DNA from 4 places in the Staphylococcus ureilyticus genome. Region 2 is predicted to be linked to each of the others. Evidence: riboswitches for the same ligand, from Rfam matches in the RefSeq annotation. Region 2 holds a riboswitch; each other region holds the start of a gene.
The links. Region 2 has a riboswitch for S-adenosylmethionine ahead of metK (methionine adenosyltransferase). Riboswitches for the same ligand answer to the same signal wherever they lie in the genome.

Region 1 (4,224 bases), 400 kb from region 2:
AAAGCCTGAACAAGGTAATGATCCAGTCATCGTGTTAGGTCAATTAATCAATAGTGTTCAATCCATCGTCAGCAGAAATTTATCTGCTTTTGATAATGCAGTCGTAACGATTGGAGAAGTATCTTGTGGTAATACATGGAATGTTATTGCAGATCAAGCTTATGTACAAGGTACAGTGAGAAGTTTTGATGAAGGTATTCGCACATTCATTGAGAAGAGATTGAGAGAAATTGGGAGTGGATTGGCAGAAGTATTTGATGTTGAAATTGAAACACAATATATACGATTACCAGGCGCAGTAATCAATGACGAAAAATTAACAGACGATGCAATTAACGTTGCTAAACAAGTAGGTTACAATGTGAATATAATGGAACAGCCATTAACTATTGGTGAAGATTTTTCTGGGTTTGCCAACAAGTATCCAAGTGTATTTGTTTTTATTGGATCTAATAGTGACTATGATTTACATCACCCCAAATATGATCCCGATGAACGCATTTTAGAAAAAGTACCAGATTACTTTGTAACATTTGTACAGAAATTATTGAACGAAACTTAAAAATATAATCTTGTGTTATGGGCGATTTAATTTGGGTAAAAAATAATTACAACCATTATTTTTTGAGGAGGATTAAGCATGGCGTCTCAAGATCCTAGAAAGAAATATTCAAATGCAGATTTTCCAAAACAAGAGCAACCCGTTCCAGGTTTACAAAAAGATCTGAACCCTAAACCAGATTGTGGAGAAACTTCTTATACCGGTTATGGTAGATTGAAAGGTTTAAAGATGTTAGTAACAGGTGGAGATTCAGCTATTGGTAGAGCAGCAGCTATTGCGTATGCTAAAGAAGGTGCTGATGTTGCAATCAATTACTTGCCATCAGAACAAGAAGATGCTGAAGAAGTAGAAGAAGTTATTACATCGGCAGGACAACAAGCTGTGCTAATACCGGGTGATTTACGCAATGAACAATTCAATTATGAGTTAGTAGAACGTGCATATCACGCGTTAGGTGGATTAGACAATGTTACACTCGTAGCTGGACATCAACAATATAGAGATACACTAAAGGGCTTCGATACAGCGTCATTTACTGAAACCTTTGAAACGAATGTGTATCCAATATTTTGGACTGTACAAAAAGCGATTGATTATCTTGAACCAGGTGCTACAATTACGACAACGTCATCGGTACAAGGTTATAACCCAAGTCCAATTTTACATGATTATGCAGCATCAAAAGCTGCAATCATATCGCTAACTAAAAGTTTGTCTGAAGAACTAGGAGCTAAAGGCATCCGTGTTAACTGTGTTGCACCAGGACCATTTTGGTCACCACTTCAAATATCAGGTGGACAACCACAATCCAAAATTCCAACATTTGGACAAAAAGAAGTGCTTGGCAGAGCAGGTCAACCTGTAGAATTAGCAGGCGTTTATGTTCATTTAGCAGCTGATGAATCAAGTTACACTACTGGCCAAGTATACGGGGTTACAGGTGGTACACAATTAGATTAATTTGATAGATGGCTATTTCAAAGTGATTCGTGCTTAAATGAACAGTTATGCACTTACATTTTGACATAGCCACTTTTTATTTATGAAAGGAAAGTGAATTTTTGTGAAACATTTTAAAGCAAGTGAATTGTCTAAAAGACAAAACTATAAATTATTGAGTGGTAGTGTCATACCTAGGCCAATAGCCTTTGTGACATCTCAAGATAAAAATGGTAAGTTAAATGCGGCACCGTTCAGTTTTTTTAACGTGGTGAACAGTGCACCACCGATGATTATGATTTCTACAGGACGCTCAGAAGGTAAACGTAAAGACACTTCACTTAATATTGAAGAGACTGAAAATTTTGTAGTACATATCACTGATGAAACAAACGTAGAGCAAATTAACCGTACAGCTGCACCATTGGATCGTACTGAAAATGAATTAGAACGAACAGCGTTAACCCTTGTCGACTCAGAACTGATAACTGTACCTGGTATTGAACAGGCGAAAATACGTATGGAATGTAAATTAGAGCGGATTATATCATTAGGAGATACTGATGAGGGGTCAGATCTAATCATTGGAGAAGTCGTGATGTTTCATATTAATGAAAACGTGTATTTTGAAGACAGTAAGATTAATGCACAGGCACTAGAAGCCGTGTGCCGTTTAGCTGGAAATGATTATGCCACGATTGGTGATACATTTACGATTGTTCGGCCAACGGAATAACCTTTGAAGTAAAATATCATTTCATATTATGATTATATAATTGACGAAGTGGCATGAATAGTGTACTGTTATAAAATAAATAAAATAGCTTATCTAGAGAAGTGGAGGGACTGGCCCATTGAAACTTCGGCAACATGGTAATGCGTGTGCCAATTCCAGTAGCATAAAGTGTGCTAGAAGATAAGATTAAAGATGTATCGATTTACTCTTTTCTTCTATGAGAAAAGAGTTTTTTATTTTTTATGGTAAGCAAAATGAATGATTGACTAAAAAAGTAATGATAAAGAAAGTTGGTTTTGTATGACGGAAAATAAAAAAGGTAACGCATGGGCGCTTGTGCCATTAATCATTTTTGTAGGTATATTTTTAGGTGTGGGCGTTATTACTGGTGACTTTTCAATAATGCCACTCAATGTTGCAATTATTATCGCATCCATTGTGGGTTTGTTGATAAATAAAAAAGAAACATTTTCTAAAAAAGTAGATGTATTTACTAAAGGCGCTGGACATTCAAATATTATTTTGATGATGTTAATATTTCTACTTGCGGGTGCATTTTCTCAAACTACAGCAGATATGGGGGGAGTCAAGTCGACGGTAAATTTAGGACTATCCTTTATTCCAGAAAACTTAATTATCGTCGGTTTATTTATCATTTGTATGTTTGTATCACTTTCAATGGGTACTTCAGTCGGTACAGTTGCAGCTATAGCGCCGGTTGGTTTTGGTTTGAGTCAGGCGACGGATGTATCTGCAGCGATAACAATGGCTACTGTCGTTGGTGGCGCAATGTTTGGTGATAATTTATCAATGATTTCGGATACTACAATTGCCGCTGTTCGTACTCAAAAAACTAAAATGAGCGATAAGTTTAAGGTGAACATAAAGATTGTATTACCAGGTGCGCTATTTACTGTTATAGTACTTTGGTTTTTAACGCATGGTGCTCAGATAGATACTACGAAATCATATGACTATAACTTTATTAAAGTTATTCCATACTTATTGGTACTGATTTTAGCACTGGCAGGTATAAATGTAATTATAGTGTTGATTGGTGGTACCGTATTATCTGCGATTATTGGACTGGTTGATGGATCATTCAACTGGTCAGGCTTGCTTAGTTCAATCTCAAAAGGAATTGTTGGTATGGAGGATATTGCGATTATTGCACTTTTAATTGGCGGACTTGTAGCATTGATACAACATAATGGTGGTATCACTTGGCTATTAAATTTTGTACGCAATAGGGTTAAATCAAAACGCGGTGCAGAATTAGGTATAGCGGGACTTGTGAGTGCTGCGGATATTTCGACTGCCAATAATACAATTTCTATATTAATGGCAGGCCCCTTAGCTAAAGATATTGCAGATGAATACGAGATTGATCCTAGGAAATCTGCAAGTGTTTTAGATATATTTGCGAGCTGTTTCCAAGGTTTATTACCTTATAGTCCGCAAGTTATAGCAGCAGCAGGCGTTGCGTCTATCTCACCAGTTTCATTAATGCCGTATTCAATTTATCCGATCATTCTAGGTGTTTGTGGCCTAATTGCAATTTTCTTTAGATTACCAAGATTAAAATAAAAAAGTTGATTAAAAGAAAGGGCAACAGTTTATATTATTTGATATAGACTGTTTGTCCTCTTTTTTAAGAAGTAAGATAGTATTAAAAAAGGGGAAATTTTGACGTTTACTGATTAATAACGATAGAATAAATAGGTTATCACTTTTAAAGGGGATATAAAGGAAAGTTGAATTTCATAGTATTATTGTTTAGAAGTCTAGTATAATGAGTTAGAATAGTTATAAGAGTGAAAGTAGGTGAACAATCATGGCTAGATATAATGTGGAAAATGAAAACGTAGAAATTCAGTTGGAAAGACTGTTTAAAGTTGAACCTGAATTAGTATATCAAGCTTGGACTGAGCAACGATTTCTTAAACAATGGTTTATGACAACTGAACGAACGAATAAATCAATAGAG
Region 2 (4,224 bases):
AGAATTAGAATAACATTAATAAATAGCAATTTAGATACATATATTTTGATAGGCAAATCAAACCAGATAATTTATATTAAAGTTTGCTCGTAGAAAAGTAAGTTCACACTTATAAAATACAAGTAAAAAAGCCCATAAATAAATTTTCGAAAAAATTCATTTATGAGCTATTATAACAAGATTTATATTCTTGATACTTAATTAGTTAAATGTTTCAATTTCATCCATCACACGTTGTAAATCTTCAACATTGTACTGGATACGACCATGAAAAACAAACTTATTAAAGTATTCATCAAGTTGTTCTGGTCCAACTAGCACTTTAGAATTAGTACTTTGTGCATAATTTGAAATTGTCACAGCACCTTCATCTTTAGGATTAAAATAAAGAATTGATGTCGGTGTGAATTTCAAGTTTAATTCTGTTTGTAATTCACCAGCTAGTTTTTCAATTTCATTTAAATAATTCGTATAATTTACAAATGATAAAGAATCTTTGTCATCATTTTGGTCCATAACTAAGGTTTGTGCCGTTTGTTTGTCAAGGTTTAACGTTTCAAACACTTGCTCCATCATCGGTTGTTCTTTGAATTGGTTATCATTAATGCCATTAAATACATGACCTTTTAACAACTGTGAATCTATGAGATAGAGTCCAGTACGTGTGAGTACTAAATGACTTATACGGCGTATATCACTAAAGTTATTTTTCGGTAAGAAAATATTTGCCATGATATGCATATCTTCTGGACGAATACGTTTTTCATTAACTAAGCGTTCACGAATACCAATTAATCTCATATCCGTTACATACTCACTTTTATTTTTAGAGAAAAGTTTTAATGCATCTATTTCTTGCTCTTTTGCATTTACTGTAGCTTCATAGTCCTCTTTTTGTTTAGTAACTTGCTTTTTATTTTCAATTCTTTCTTTTTCTAACTCTTCATCATGTTCATCGCTAAGTTTTTGTTCTCTTGTTTTGTATTGCTCCTCAATGGTCTGCTGTGCTTTTTTCTTACTTTTCAAAGCAACTAAAAATAAGATCAAACAAATAACTGCTACGACAATTGCCACGATTAGTCCAATTTCCATCGGGCCAAATGAATTCATAACAACAACGCTCCTTTATGTGTTCAGTAACTTAATTATAATAGATATGAGTTCATCATTCGATAGTAAAGTTTAAAAAAATTAATTACGTCATGCTTATATTTCTACGCTATCTTTTAATAAATTTACTTTATCTAATTTTTCCCAAGGTAACAGTATATCTGTTCTTCCAAAGTGTCCATATGCTGCCGTTTGTTTATATATTGGATGTTTTAAATCTAACATTTTAATAATGCCTGCTGGTCTTAAATCAAAGTGAGTTCTAACTGCTTCTACTAGTTCTGTTTCACATACTTTTCCTGTTCCAAAAGTATCTATTGCAATCGATACTGGTTCAGCCACTCCAATGGCATATGCGAGTTGAACTTCACATTTATCCGCTAAATCAGCTGCTACAATATTTTTGGCTACATAACGCGCAGCATAAGTAGCTGAACGATCTACTTTTGTAGGATCTTTACCGCTAAAGCAACCTCCTCCATGACGTGCATAACCACCGTATGTATCTACGATAATTTTACGGCCTGTTAAACCAACATCACCCTGAGGCCCGCCAATTACAAATCGTCCAGTTGGATTAATATAGAATCTTGTATTATCGTCAATTAATCCTTCCGGTACTGTTGGGTATATGACATGTTCTTTGATGTCAGCTTGAATTTGTTCTAAAGTAATGTCTTCCATATGTTGAGCTGAAACGACAATTGTATCTATACGATGTGGTTTATCTAGTTCATCATATTCCACCGTTACTTGAACTTTTCCATCTGGGCGCAAGTATTTTAAAATACTATCTTTTCGCACATCTGATAATCGTTTAGCTAATTGATGAGATAAAAATATTGGTAACGGCATATAAGTATCCGTTTCGTTTGTCGCATAACCAAACATTAAACCTTGGTCACCTGCACCAGTTGCTTCAATTTCTTCTTCTGATAAATTATCACGATATTCTAATGCATTATCGACGCCTTGTGCGATATCAGGCGATTGCTCGTCAATAGCTGTTAATATTGCCATCGTTTGACTATCGTAACCATATTTAGCACGTGTATACCCGATGTTTTTAATTGTTTCTCTTACAACTTTAGGGATATCTACATATGTAGCTGTAGAAATTTCTCCTGAAATTAATGCCATACCCGTAGTCACGGTAGTTTCACAAGCAACCCGCGCATGAGGATCATCTTTCAATATTTCGTCTAAAATTGCATCAGACACTTGGTCAGCGATTTTATCTGGGTGCCCTTCTGTAACCGATTCTGAAGTAAATAATCTTCTATTATAAGTCATAAATTAACTTGCTCCTTTGTCTTTGATTACGAAAATTCTCTTTTATTGAGCTCATTAAAAAAAGCCTTCTTCACTATATGAATAGAGAGAAGGCCCTTATACGTCCATTCGCTCTTATCGTTCAGACGCTATTTGTCCGCAAACGGTTTGGCACCTTTCTTCGTTGTAAGAAGAGGTTGCTGGGCTTCATTGGGTCCATGTCCCTCCGCCACTCAGGATAAGAGAATCCGTTAATCACTATAGTACCGAAACTAAGTACTAATGTCAATTTGATATTTATTTAAATTACTTTAAAAATGGTGTGGACTAATCAATCATATGTGTTATACTCTGTAATTGTAAAGGCTTACATTAATTTAATAGCGTTGGAGGGATATAGTATGGCGGTAGATACATACACTTACACAAAAAAAGTTCAAAACATTTTGGACAAGAAGTCTTCATTATTTCAACAATCTACAACACAGTTGTATAAGAAAATTCTTAATAATAATGAAGGAGAACTAACCGAACTAGGTGCAATTAACGCTAAAACGGGTAAATACACTGGTCGTTCACCGAAAGATAAGTTTATTGTTAATGAACCATCATACAGAGATGATATTGATTGGGGAAATATCAATCAACCTATTGAAGAAGACACATTTTTAAAATTATATGATAAAGTATTAAATTATTTAAATGAAAAAGATGAATTATATGTATTTAAAGGCTATGCAGGTAGCGATAAAGATTCACAACTCAAACTAACGGTTGTCAACGAATTGGCTTGGCATAATCTCTTCGCACAAAATATGTTTATTCGTCCTGAAACAAAAGAAGAAGCAGAAGAAATTAAATCTGACTTTACGATTGTATCAGCACCCTATTTTAAAGCTGATCCAAATATAGATGGTACAAATTCAGAAACATTTATTATTACTTCATTTAAACATAAGGTCATTTTAATCGGCGGTACTGAATACGCTGGTGAGATGAAAAAAGGTATTTTCTCCGTAATGAACTACTTACTGCCTAAAGATAATATAATGAGTATGCACTGCTCCGCAAACGTTGGTGAAAAAGGTGATGTAGCTCTATTTTTTGGACTTTCTGGTACAGGAAAAACAACACTTTCAGCAGATTCAACTCGAAAATTAATCGGTGATGATGAACACGGTTGGAATGAAAATGGTATCTTTAATATCGAAGGTGGATGTTACGCAAAAGCAATCAACCTTTCTTACAAAAAAGAACCTCAAATATATGAAGCAATTAAATACGGTACAATTTTAGAAAATGTTGTTGTAGATGAAGAAGGCGATGTCGACTTTGATGACAACTATTACACTGAAAATACAAGAGCCGCTTATCCAATCAACCATATAGAAAATATCGTTACACCTTCCAAAGCAGCACATCCAAATACGATTATTTTCCTTACTGCTGATGCTTTTGGCGTTTTACCTCCTATCTCAAAACTTAGCAAAGATCAAGCGATGTATCACTTTTTAAGTGGATTCACAGCTAAACTTGCAGGAACAGAAAGAGGTATTACTGAACCAGAGCCATCTTTCTCAACATGTTTCGGCTCACCTTTCTTACCTTTACATGCTAAAGTTTATGCAGATTTACTAGGCGACTTAATTGATAAACATGATGTGGATGTTTATTTAGTGAATACCGGTTGGACTGGTGGTAAATATGGTACAGGACGCCGTATTAGTTTAAGTTATACGAGACAAATGGTTAATCAAGCAATCACTGGACAACTAAGAGATACAGAATATATTCAAGATGATATGTTTGGATTAAATATACCAGTGGAAGTTGAAGACGTAC
Region 3 (4,224 bases), 690 kb from region 2:
GACAATATCCGCGTCTTTAATTGCTTCACTCATGCTTTCCTGATATGTCAAATACGCTTCGCATGAAATTTGAGGTTCAATATCATATGCTATTACTTCTGAACCAAAGCCTTCTGCAAAAATTTTACCAACAATGGAACCAATACGACCTGTACCAATAACTGCAACTTTTAAATCTTTTATAGAACGTGACAAAATACTTGGTTGCCATCTAAAATCATATGTTGCAGTTTTATTTTGTATATCATTAAAATTTCTAATTAAATTTAATGCTTGGGATACGGTATATTCAGCGATTGAATTTGGAGAATATGAAGGTACGTTGGTTATAACTAGTTCATATTGCTTAGCTAACTCAAGATTGTAACTATCAAATCCAGCACTTCTCTGAGCAATTTGCTTAATGCCATAATCATGTAATTTTTTATATACTGTTTCATCTAATTCAATTTGTTGTGACAATGACACCCCATCAAAACCTTTGACACGATCTACCGTTTCCAAAGATAAAATGTCACTATCTAAATCTACTAAAACCTGATTTTTTTCTGACCATTCATTAATAAAAGGGATATCTTCTTCTCTGACACCAAAAAGTTTAATGCTTTTCATTAATCGTTTCACTCCTAATCTGCTTCATATAAATGTTTTAATGATTGAATGCGTTCTGCGGCTTCCATTAAGCTATCATCATCCACTGCTAATGAAATACGTACATAGTGCCGCCCATGTTCACCAAATGGAACACCTGGTGCAACCAAAATGGATTTTTCTTTTAATAAATACGTTTCAAATGTTTCACCATCATAATGTTTAGGGGTTTTCAACCATAAAAATATGCCACCATTCATCGGTTCAAAAGGGATTCCCACTGCATTCAATTTAGCAGTGAACTTATCTCTACGAACTTTAAATATTTCATTTTGACTCAAGAGGAAATCATCATAGTGATTTAAAGCAAAGGTAGCCGCATCTTGCAGTGCACCAAACATACCAGCGTGCGTATGTGTTTGATATTTTTTCAATGCTTGTATCATATCTTTGTTTCCTACAGCAAAACCAACTCTAAAACCTGACATATTATATCCTTTTGATAAAGAGAAAACTTCTATTGCTAAGTTTTTAGCACCCTTTGATTGTAAAATACTTGGATTTTTATAATCAAAACCAAATGCACTGTAGGCAAAATCATGAACAATTTTAGTTTTTGTGCCTTGAAATTGTTTAATTGCTTTATCAAACACATCTTTTGTAGCAACTGAACCTGTAGGATTATTTGGATAAGTTAGATAAACTAAGCGCGTATTCAATAAGACATCTTTATCTATCGTATGCCATTGTGGCAAATAATAAGGTGGCTTTAACACAAGTGGTTGTGGCTTAGCATCTGCCAATAATACACCTGCTAAATAATCTGTATAACCTGGATCAGGAAGCAGCACATTTTCCCCTGGATTAACGATGCATGTAGGCAAAGCGACTAAGCCGTTTTTCGTACCATATAAGATACAAACTTCTTCATCCTTATCTAATTCAACCTCATATTGTCTTTTATAAAAATCCACGATTGCTTGCTTAAATGTTTCTTTCCCATGAAAAGCGACATATTTTTGATTTTCTGGTTTATAGATGGCTTCTGCGTAACAATCAAGAATACCTTTAGGCGTTGCACCATCAGGTATACCTACTGCCATATTAATCAATGGCAAAGGACCAGGCTCTATTTTACGCCCCATCGTTTTGCCAAAGTAACTATCCGGAATTTGTGATAATCGATCTGATATTCCCATTAAAAGTCCTCCTTAAAATAAAAAACTATATGCCCCTTAAGTGACATATAGCTCTCACATGACACTTATCTATCAAGTATTTTACTTGTTGAATGTAGCACAGTACTTATGATAATAGATAAGTCTGTTGCTGAAGTTTCAACGGGTCAAGTCCCTCCACTTCTCTGGATAAGTTACTTTATAATTAAATTAATATTAATTTTATCAGAATATTCTAACATGTCAATATAAAAAAAGAGTGACTCGCTTGAGTCACTCTTTATCTATATAGTTATCACATTAATTTTTGATTGAATCTTACCAACCAACCCAAGCGCCAGAACCTTGTGATTTATAAACTCCAACTGCTGTATCAATTTGGTCTTGAACAGACATACCCGAATGTTCGCCATGGCCTAATAGTTGGAATAATCCGTATGCTCCAGATGAAGCATTAACAGCATTTGCATTACCACCGCTTTCGCGTTGAATAACACCTTTCCATTGCGCAGCTGACACACCAGTACGCGATGCCATTTGATTAGCAATTGCATCAATACTTGACGTATTTGTAGTCACTGATGTAGATTTTGCACTTGTTTGTGCTGTTCTAACATTTGTAGTTGCTGAAGCTTTTGGTGCTTCTACTGCTGCTGGAGCAGTGTATGATTGTTGTGAACGTACTTCACTTGCAGATTTTTCATTTGTATTAACACTAACTTCTGAACTTACATCTTGTGTAGTGTTAGATGTTGAAGCTTGTGCACCAACTGCATGGTATTCCCATGACCATGTATTACCGTCTGATGTAAAAGTAAACTCGTTACCATCTAGTACAAAATTATAGTTATACGCACCAGCGTGTAATGGTTTTTGATTTAATTCAGCTGAATCATTTAATGCTAATTCTGCTAAATGTGCTTTGTCGATGTTTTGTTCTGAAGCGTGAGCTTGATTGTTGTCAGATGCTGCTGCATATCCTGTTACGCCTAATGCTACTGCTAATGATGAAGCTAAAATTGATTTTTTCATAATAAAATAAATCCTCCAAATTTAATTTCTAATAAAATATATTTTCGATAACTTTTTTGTCGTATTTGCTAAAATTCTTTAAATTTTATGTTTTGTTTTTTGACCATAGTTAATATACCACATATTTTTATCAAACATATTACACTTACATAACAAAACTTTACAAAAATTATTCTGATTTGTAACATTGCAATCTTTTGTAATCATTTTATACAACGTTCTCAAATAATTATTATTGCTCATACGATTTATGGATACTGGCATAAAAAAGTATTTTTACTTGAATCACTTCATTTTTTATATTGTCTGAAAAATTACAAACAACCGTTTTGTTACATAACTGTAATAATATATTTCGATATCTTTTTTATATATTGGGGCCAAACTTGCAAATTTTTTTGTACAAAATTAAAAAAGGCCTTTGATTTGAGGCCTTTTTTAATCTTTTCTCTTACATTTTAACTATACGTATTTTCAATATATTACATTAATCAAGCATATATCTGCTTATTTTATGCTAAAAATTTAAATACTTCCTTATTATATAATTTCAAAACTTTCATATAGAACATATGGATTAAGAAACCTATCATAAACGGAACGACAAAAAAAGCGATAAATACATATAATAGATTAAGTAGTAACGGCGCTTCCATATGTCTAAATGCACTGATTGGCCCAACGAGTCCAATGATACCAAAACCTGCAGATTCTTTGGTACCTGCAATACCTAGCAATGCACCAAAAAAACCAGTGATTAGCGCATTGGTAAAGATAGGTAATAAAATGATAGGATGTCGAACCATATTAGGAATCATCATTTTTACACCACCTAAAAATATTGTGATAGGTACACCTGATCGATTTATTTTCATCGTACCTGCAACGAGAACTCCTTCACATGCTACGATACCTAATGAGGCTGAACCTGCTGCTAAACCACTAATACCAATAGCTAATGCTGTAGCCACTGTAGAAATTGGTGAAATGATGATGAAACTAAAGACAAGTGCAATAAGCATTGACATGATGATAGGTTGTAATTCTGTAAATGTATTAACTAAGTTACCGATACCAGTCGTAATTAATTGTATGTATGGTAATAACGTCAAACCAATCAAACCTGAAATTACACCAACGATGGTTGGTAAAATAATCAATGTGAGACTACCAAAACGTTCACCAATTACCAATATAAAAAATACTGCAATTGCTGCTGTAATCATTGTATTAATTAAGTCTCCTACTCCAGCAAGTACCCATACGCCATCTTTAAATTGCGCAACACCACTGCCAACAAAAGCTGAACTAGCAACTACAGCGGTCGCTAAAGGCGTTAAACTAAAGCGCATTGCAATCAAAGCACCTACCAATAGTGGAACTGTAAATTGAATACCTAAAACAACCTGTAGTAAAGATTCAA
Region 4 (4,224 bases), 740 kb from region 2:
TTTCAAACCAGACATTATCATGAATGAAATTACTGATTTAAAGCAAGTTGATATGTCAGCTAACACAAAAGTTAGAATTGAAGGTACAAAAAATCTTGTTGATGCAGCAATTCAGCACGGCGTGGAACATATCCAATCACAAAGCATTGCTTTCGCATATGAAGGCGGTAATGGGTTGGCAACTGAGGATACGCCTTTAGATTACGAATCTAGTGGAGATCGTAAAATTACAGTAGATGGCGTTGATGGATTAGAAAAAGAAACAGCTCGAATAAAAAATTATGTCATTTTGCGTTATGGTTTATTATATGGTCCAGGTACTTGGTATGGTAAAGACGGCATGATTTATAATCAATTTATGAATAATGAAATTTCAATCACAGATTGTGTTCAATCATTTATTCATATAGATGATGCAATTGAAACAGCAATTCAGGCTTTAAACTTTGATTCGGGTATATATAATGTAGCAGATGATGATCCTGTAAGTGGCAATGTTTGGGATGACTGGTATGCAAACTTATTAAACGTCACACCTCATATTAATATAAAAGCTGCCGCACCCTATGAACGTGGTGTAAGTAATGAAAAGTTTAAAAGGCAAGGTGGTAAATTAACTTATAAAACATGGAAAGTTGGAATGAATCCTATAAACTAGATTTAGAAATTTATTAGAAAGTGGCATAAACATTGCTGCGAGATATTATTAATGTATGTTTTTTATGTAAAAAAGCCTTAAAAGTATTATCGTTAAGGCTTTCTTAGATTTTTAATTAATTACATAATATTCAATAAAGCATAGTATTATGGTGTATATTAGTGGAGATAAAAATGTCTTTGAAATCAAAATATTAATGTTATTTACTATTTATACATCTGAATGATAAAGCGAAACCGCCTATATTACCAATGATGGACAATATGCCGTTATTGAGGATAGCTTTACATTGTGCATTATTTACGATTGTCAACACAGCACATCTAAAAGAACCCGAAGCTTACTCTAGTAAGTTTCGGGTTCAGTGTTTCAATGGTACTACTTATTAAAATCTATAACAATCATACCAAATGAACCTTTCATCATTAATAACTAATATTAAAAAACGAGTAAACTGATAATACAATTATAAAGATACATTATTCTTTAAGATTGGCTAAAGTTTTTGCAATATCTTCAGAGGCAAATAAGCCACGCAGTTTTGACCATTCATCTCTATTTACGAAATGAACATTATTATTTTTTACAGCATCAAGTTGGTCCCATTGATTACTGTTTTGTAATTTGTTTAAATCTTCATCATTATTTTCATCAATCATTATAATTAATCTTTCTGGATTAACCTCAGCAAGCTGTTCATATGACATTTCTAAATAATTTGATTCTCTGTATGCAGGTAGTTTATCCGCAATGTTTTCAGTAAGTGCATTATTGAAACCTAATTTACTTAGAAGTTCACCTACATACGTTTTGTTAGAATGTGCAGTTATACCTTGTTCAGAAACTACAGCCGCCAATGTTTCTTTGTTTTTATCTATATCAATTTGCTTGTTGAAATCATTGATTAATTCATTGTGTTTGTCTAAGCGTTCTTTAGCCTCTTTAGATTTATTAACTGCTGTACCAATACGTTGGAATATTTCTAACGTTTCTTGATAGCCAGCATCAAAACTTCTAAATAAAATAGTAGGTGCAATCTCACTTAATTCATTATATATATCTTGATGACGATTAACATCTCCAATGATAAGTTGCGGAGAGGCAGAACGAATTGATTCAAAATCTGGATCAATACGAGTGCCAACAGATCTATATTTACCAACTGCTTCTTTAATTGGTGATATTAAATTTGCGCTATCATTATCATCAGCAATGCCTTTAACATCTATATTTAAAGCAACGAATGCATCAACAAAAGAAAATTCTAAAGCTACTGCTGAATGAATATCTTCTGGTAAATCAGTCGTTCCTAAATCATGTTTAAATTCAAAAGTCATTGTATTACCTCCTAATAGATAGTACAGTATTAATATTCCACTTAACTGTTATACAAAACGTAATAGAAATCTATATTTTCAAATGCCAACAATGATTATAAACGAATGTTTTATATTTTAGAAAACCCACACAATATTGGTGGATTCATATACGGACAGCATCATGTTTATTTGAAAATAGAAGTAAAACCATTATGTAAACTTACAAATTAAATAATTAAGATGTGAGTGCATTGCCGGTTCATAGTGTAAATATATTCGTTTCACATGGAACAATTTTATTAACATTAGATTAATCAATAATTAATTAGAATTTTTTAAAATTGATTGACTATACATGAGTGGAATGCTAGGATTAATACGACTCAAATACATAGAATTGACTCTTATTTAGAGAGGTGGAGGGATGTGCCCGATGAAACCCGGCAACCATCGTTAAACGAAATGGTGCTAATTCACAGAAAGTAATCTTGATTACTTTCAAAGATAAGAGAAGGTGGATACTTTCTCTTTATTACAATAAGAGAAAGTATTTTTTTACATAATGAGTGAATTTTATTTTCAGACAAGGTTAAGGAGAGATGTTATGAAAAAGTTGATTAGTTTAACAATTTTAGTATGTTTTGCTGCAATACTCGTAGCTTGTGGTTCGTCCAAAGATAAAGAAAATAAAAAAATCACGATTGCTACATCACCAGCACCTCATGGCGAAGTTCTAAAACATGCGAAAGATGAAATGGAGAAAAAGGGGTATGATTTAGAAATTAAAGTTGTTAATGACTACAAAGTACCTAATAAACTTTTAGACAAAGGTGATGTTGATGCAAACTTCTTTCAACATGTACCTTATTTAAAGGCTGAAAGAGATGACCATAATTATAATATTGAGGAAGTAGGAAAAGTATTTACGACACCAATGGGCGTATACAGTAAAAAATATAAAGACATCAAAGACATTCCTAAAGGCTCTACAATCTACGTTTCCAATAATCCAGCTGAAGAAGGGCGTTTCTTATCATTTTTCGTAGATAAAGGATTAATAAAAATTAAAAAAGGTATCAAAATTGAAGATGCCAAATTTGAAGATATCGTGGAAAATAAAAAGAATCTCAAATTTAACAATAAGCAGGGTGCAGAATTTTTACCTAAAACATATAAAAGTAAAGAAGGCGCAGCTGTCATCATGAATTCTAATTATGCGATAGATAATGGTTTGACGCCACACAAAGATGCTATTGCAATAGAAGGTAAATCATCACCATTTGCTAACATTATTGCAGTTCAAAAAGGCCATAAAGATGATGAAAAGTATCAAACTCTATTAAAAGTTTTACAATCTGAAGATATGAAAAAGTTCATAAAAAAAGAATATAATGAAGATGTTATACCGTATGAAAAATAAAAACATTAATTTATGATATAGGTTTTAACAAACAGAGGAGGTATGGTTACACATGTCTAAGTTAGGAATTGTCGGACTTGGTAGAGTGGGCAGCCAAGTATTGACAGACGTTCAATATTTGAATTTATTTTCAGAAATTGTATTAATTGATAGCAAAGAAGAAATTGCAAGCGGTGAGGCGCTTGATCATAATCATTCGCAAGGATTGTTTAATACAAGTCATGTGCGAATTAAAGCTGGCGCATATCAAGATTTAGCTGATGCAGATTTTATAGTAATTGCCGCAAGTATACAAACGGATAAAAACGATGGTGATCGTACACTATTGGCACAAGATAATCATGATATTATAAAATATGTTATGAAACAAATTGCTGAAGTAACACAAGAAGCTATTATTATTTTAATTTCTAACCCAGTGGATTCGATGGTATATTTTGCTAATCAAGTCAATTATCCAACTCATAAAATCATTGGAACGGGTACAGCATTGGAAAGCTCTAGGTTCAAAACCATTATCGCTCAGCATTACCAAATTGATCCTAAAAATGTTGAAGCTTTTGTTATTGGTGAACATGGTCAGTATGCAGTGCCTGTATGGAGCAAAGTGCCCATTCATGGTATGGAACTATCAGAGTATGAAGCTTTAAGTCAATCACCAGTAATTGATAAAGCACATATTACATCAATTATCAATGAAGTATCAATGGATGTTTTTTATCAAAAAGGGTGGACCAATGCAGCGATTTCCAGGGTGACTACTACATTGATACAAGCGATTGCTTTGAATCAACGCACAATTATGCCACTAACATCAATCAGTCAGG

Region 1: linked by a shared signal. The riboswitch ahead of MUA21_RS09865 (Na+/H+ antiporter NhaC family protein) and the one ahead of metK (methionine adenosyltransferase) in region 2 are both predicted to bind S-adenosylmethionine.
Region 3: linked by a shared signal. The riboswitch ahead of MUA21_RS11185 (aminotransferase class I/II-fold pyridoxal phosphate-dependent enzyme) and the one ahead of metK (methionine adenosyltransferase) in region 2 are both predicted to bind S-adenosylmethionine.
Region 4: linked by a shared signal. The riboswitch ahead of MUA21_RS11430 (MetQ/NlpA family ABC transporter substrate-binding protein) and the one ahead of metK (methionine adenosyltransferase) in region 2 are both predicted to bind S-adenosylmethionine.

The regions. Positions count from the first base shown of each region.
Region 1 covers NZ_CP094825.1:1,964,817-1,969,040, reverse strand. The annotation lists gene MUA21_RS09880 (amidohydrolase) at 1-562, shown strand, start outside; gene MUA21_RS09875 (SDR family oxidoreductase) at 641-1,522, shown strand; gene MUA21_RS09870 (flavin reductase family protein) at 1,626-2,237, shown strand; SAM riboswitch class I at 2,324-2,424, shown strand; gene MUA21_RS09865 (Na+/H+ antiporter NhaC family protein) at 2,538-3,824, shown strand; gene MUA21_RS09860 (SRPBCC family protein) at 4,072-4,224, shown strand, end outside.
Region 2 covers NZ_CP094825.1:1,569,542-1,573,765, forward strand. The annotation lists gene MUA21_RS07665 (nuclease-related domain-containing protein) at 202-1,110, opposite strand; gene metK (methionine adenosyltransferase) at 1,207-2,403, opposite strand; SAM riboswitch class I at 2,515-2,627, opposite strand; gene pckA (phosphoenolpyruvate carboxykinase (ATP)) at 2,784-4,224, shown strand, end outside.
Region 3 covers NZ_CP094825.1:2,259,401-2,263,624, forward strand. The annotation lists gene MUA21_RS11180 (D-lactate dehydrogenase) at 1-612, opposite strand, end outside; gene MUA21_RS11185 (aminotransferase class I/II-fold pyridoxal phosphate-dependent enzyme) at 627-1,790, opposite strand; SAM riboswitch class I at 1,853-1,965, opposite strand; gene MUA21_RS11190 (transglycosylase family protein) at 2,088-2,801, opposite strand; gene MUA21_RS11195 (PTS sugar transporter subunit IIC) at 3,314-4,224, opposite strand, start outside.
Region 4 covers NZ_CP094825.1:2,306,061-2,310,284, reverse strand. The annotation lists gene MUA21_RS11440 (NAD-dependent epimerase/dehydratase family protein) at 1-658, shown strand, start outside; gene MUA21_RS11435 (ABC transporter substrate-binding protein) at 1,138-1,995, opposite strand; SAM riboswitch class I at 2,379-2,488, shown strand; gene MUA21_RS11430 (MetQ/NlpA family ABC transporter substrate-binding protein) at 2,582-3,397, shown strand; gene MUA21_RS11425 (lactate/malate family dehydrogenase) at 3,450-4,224, shown strand, end outside.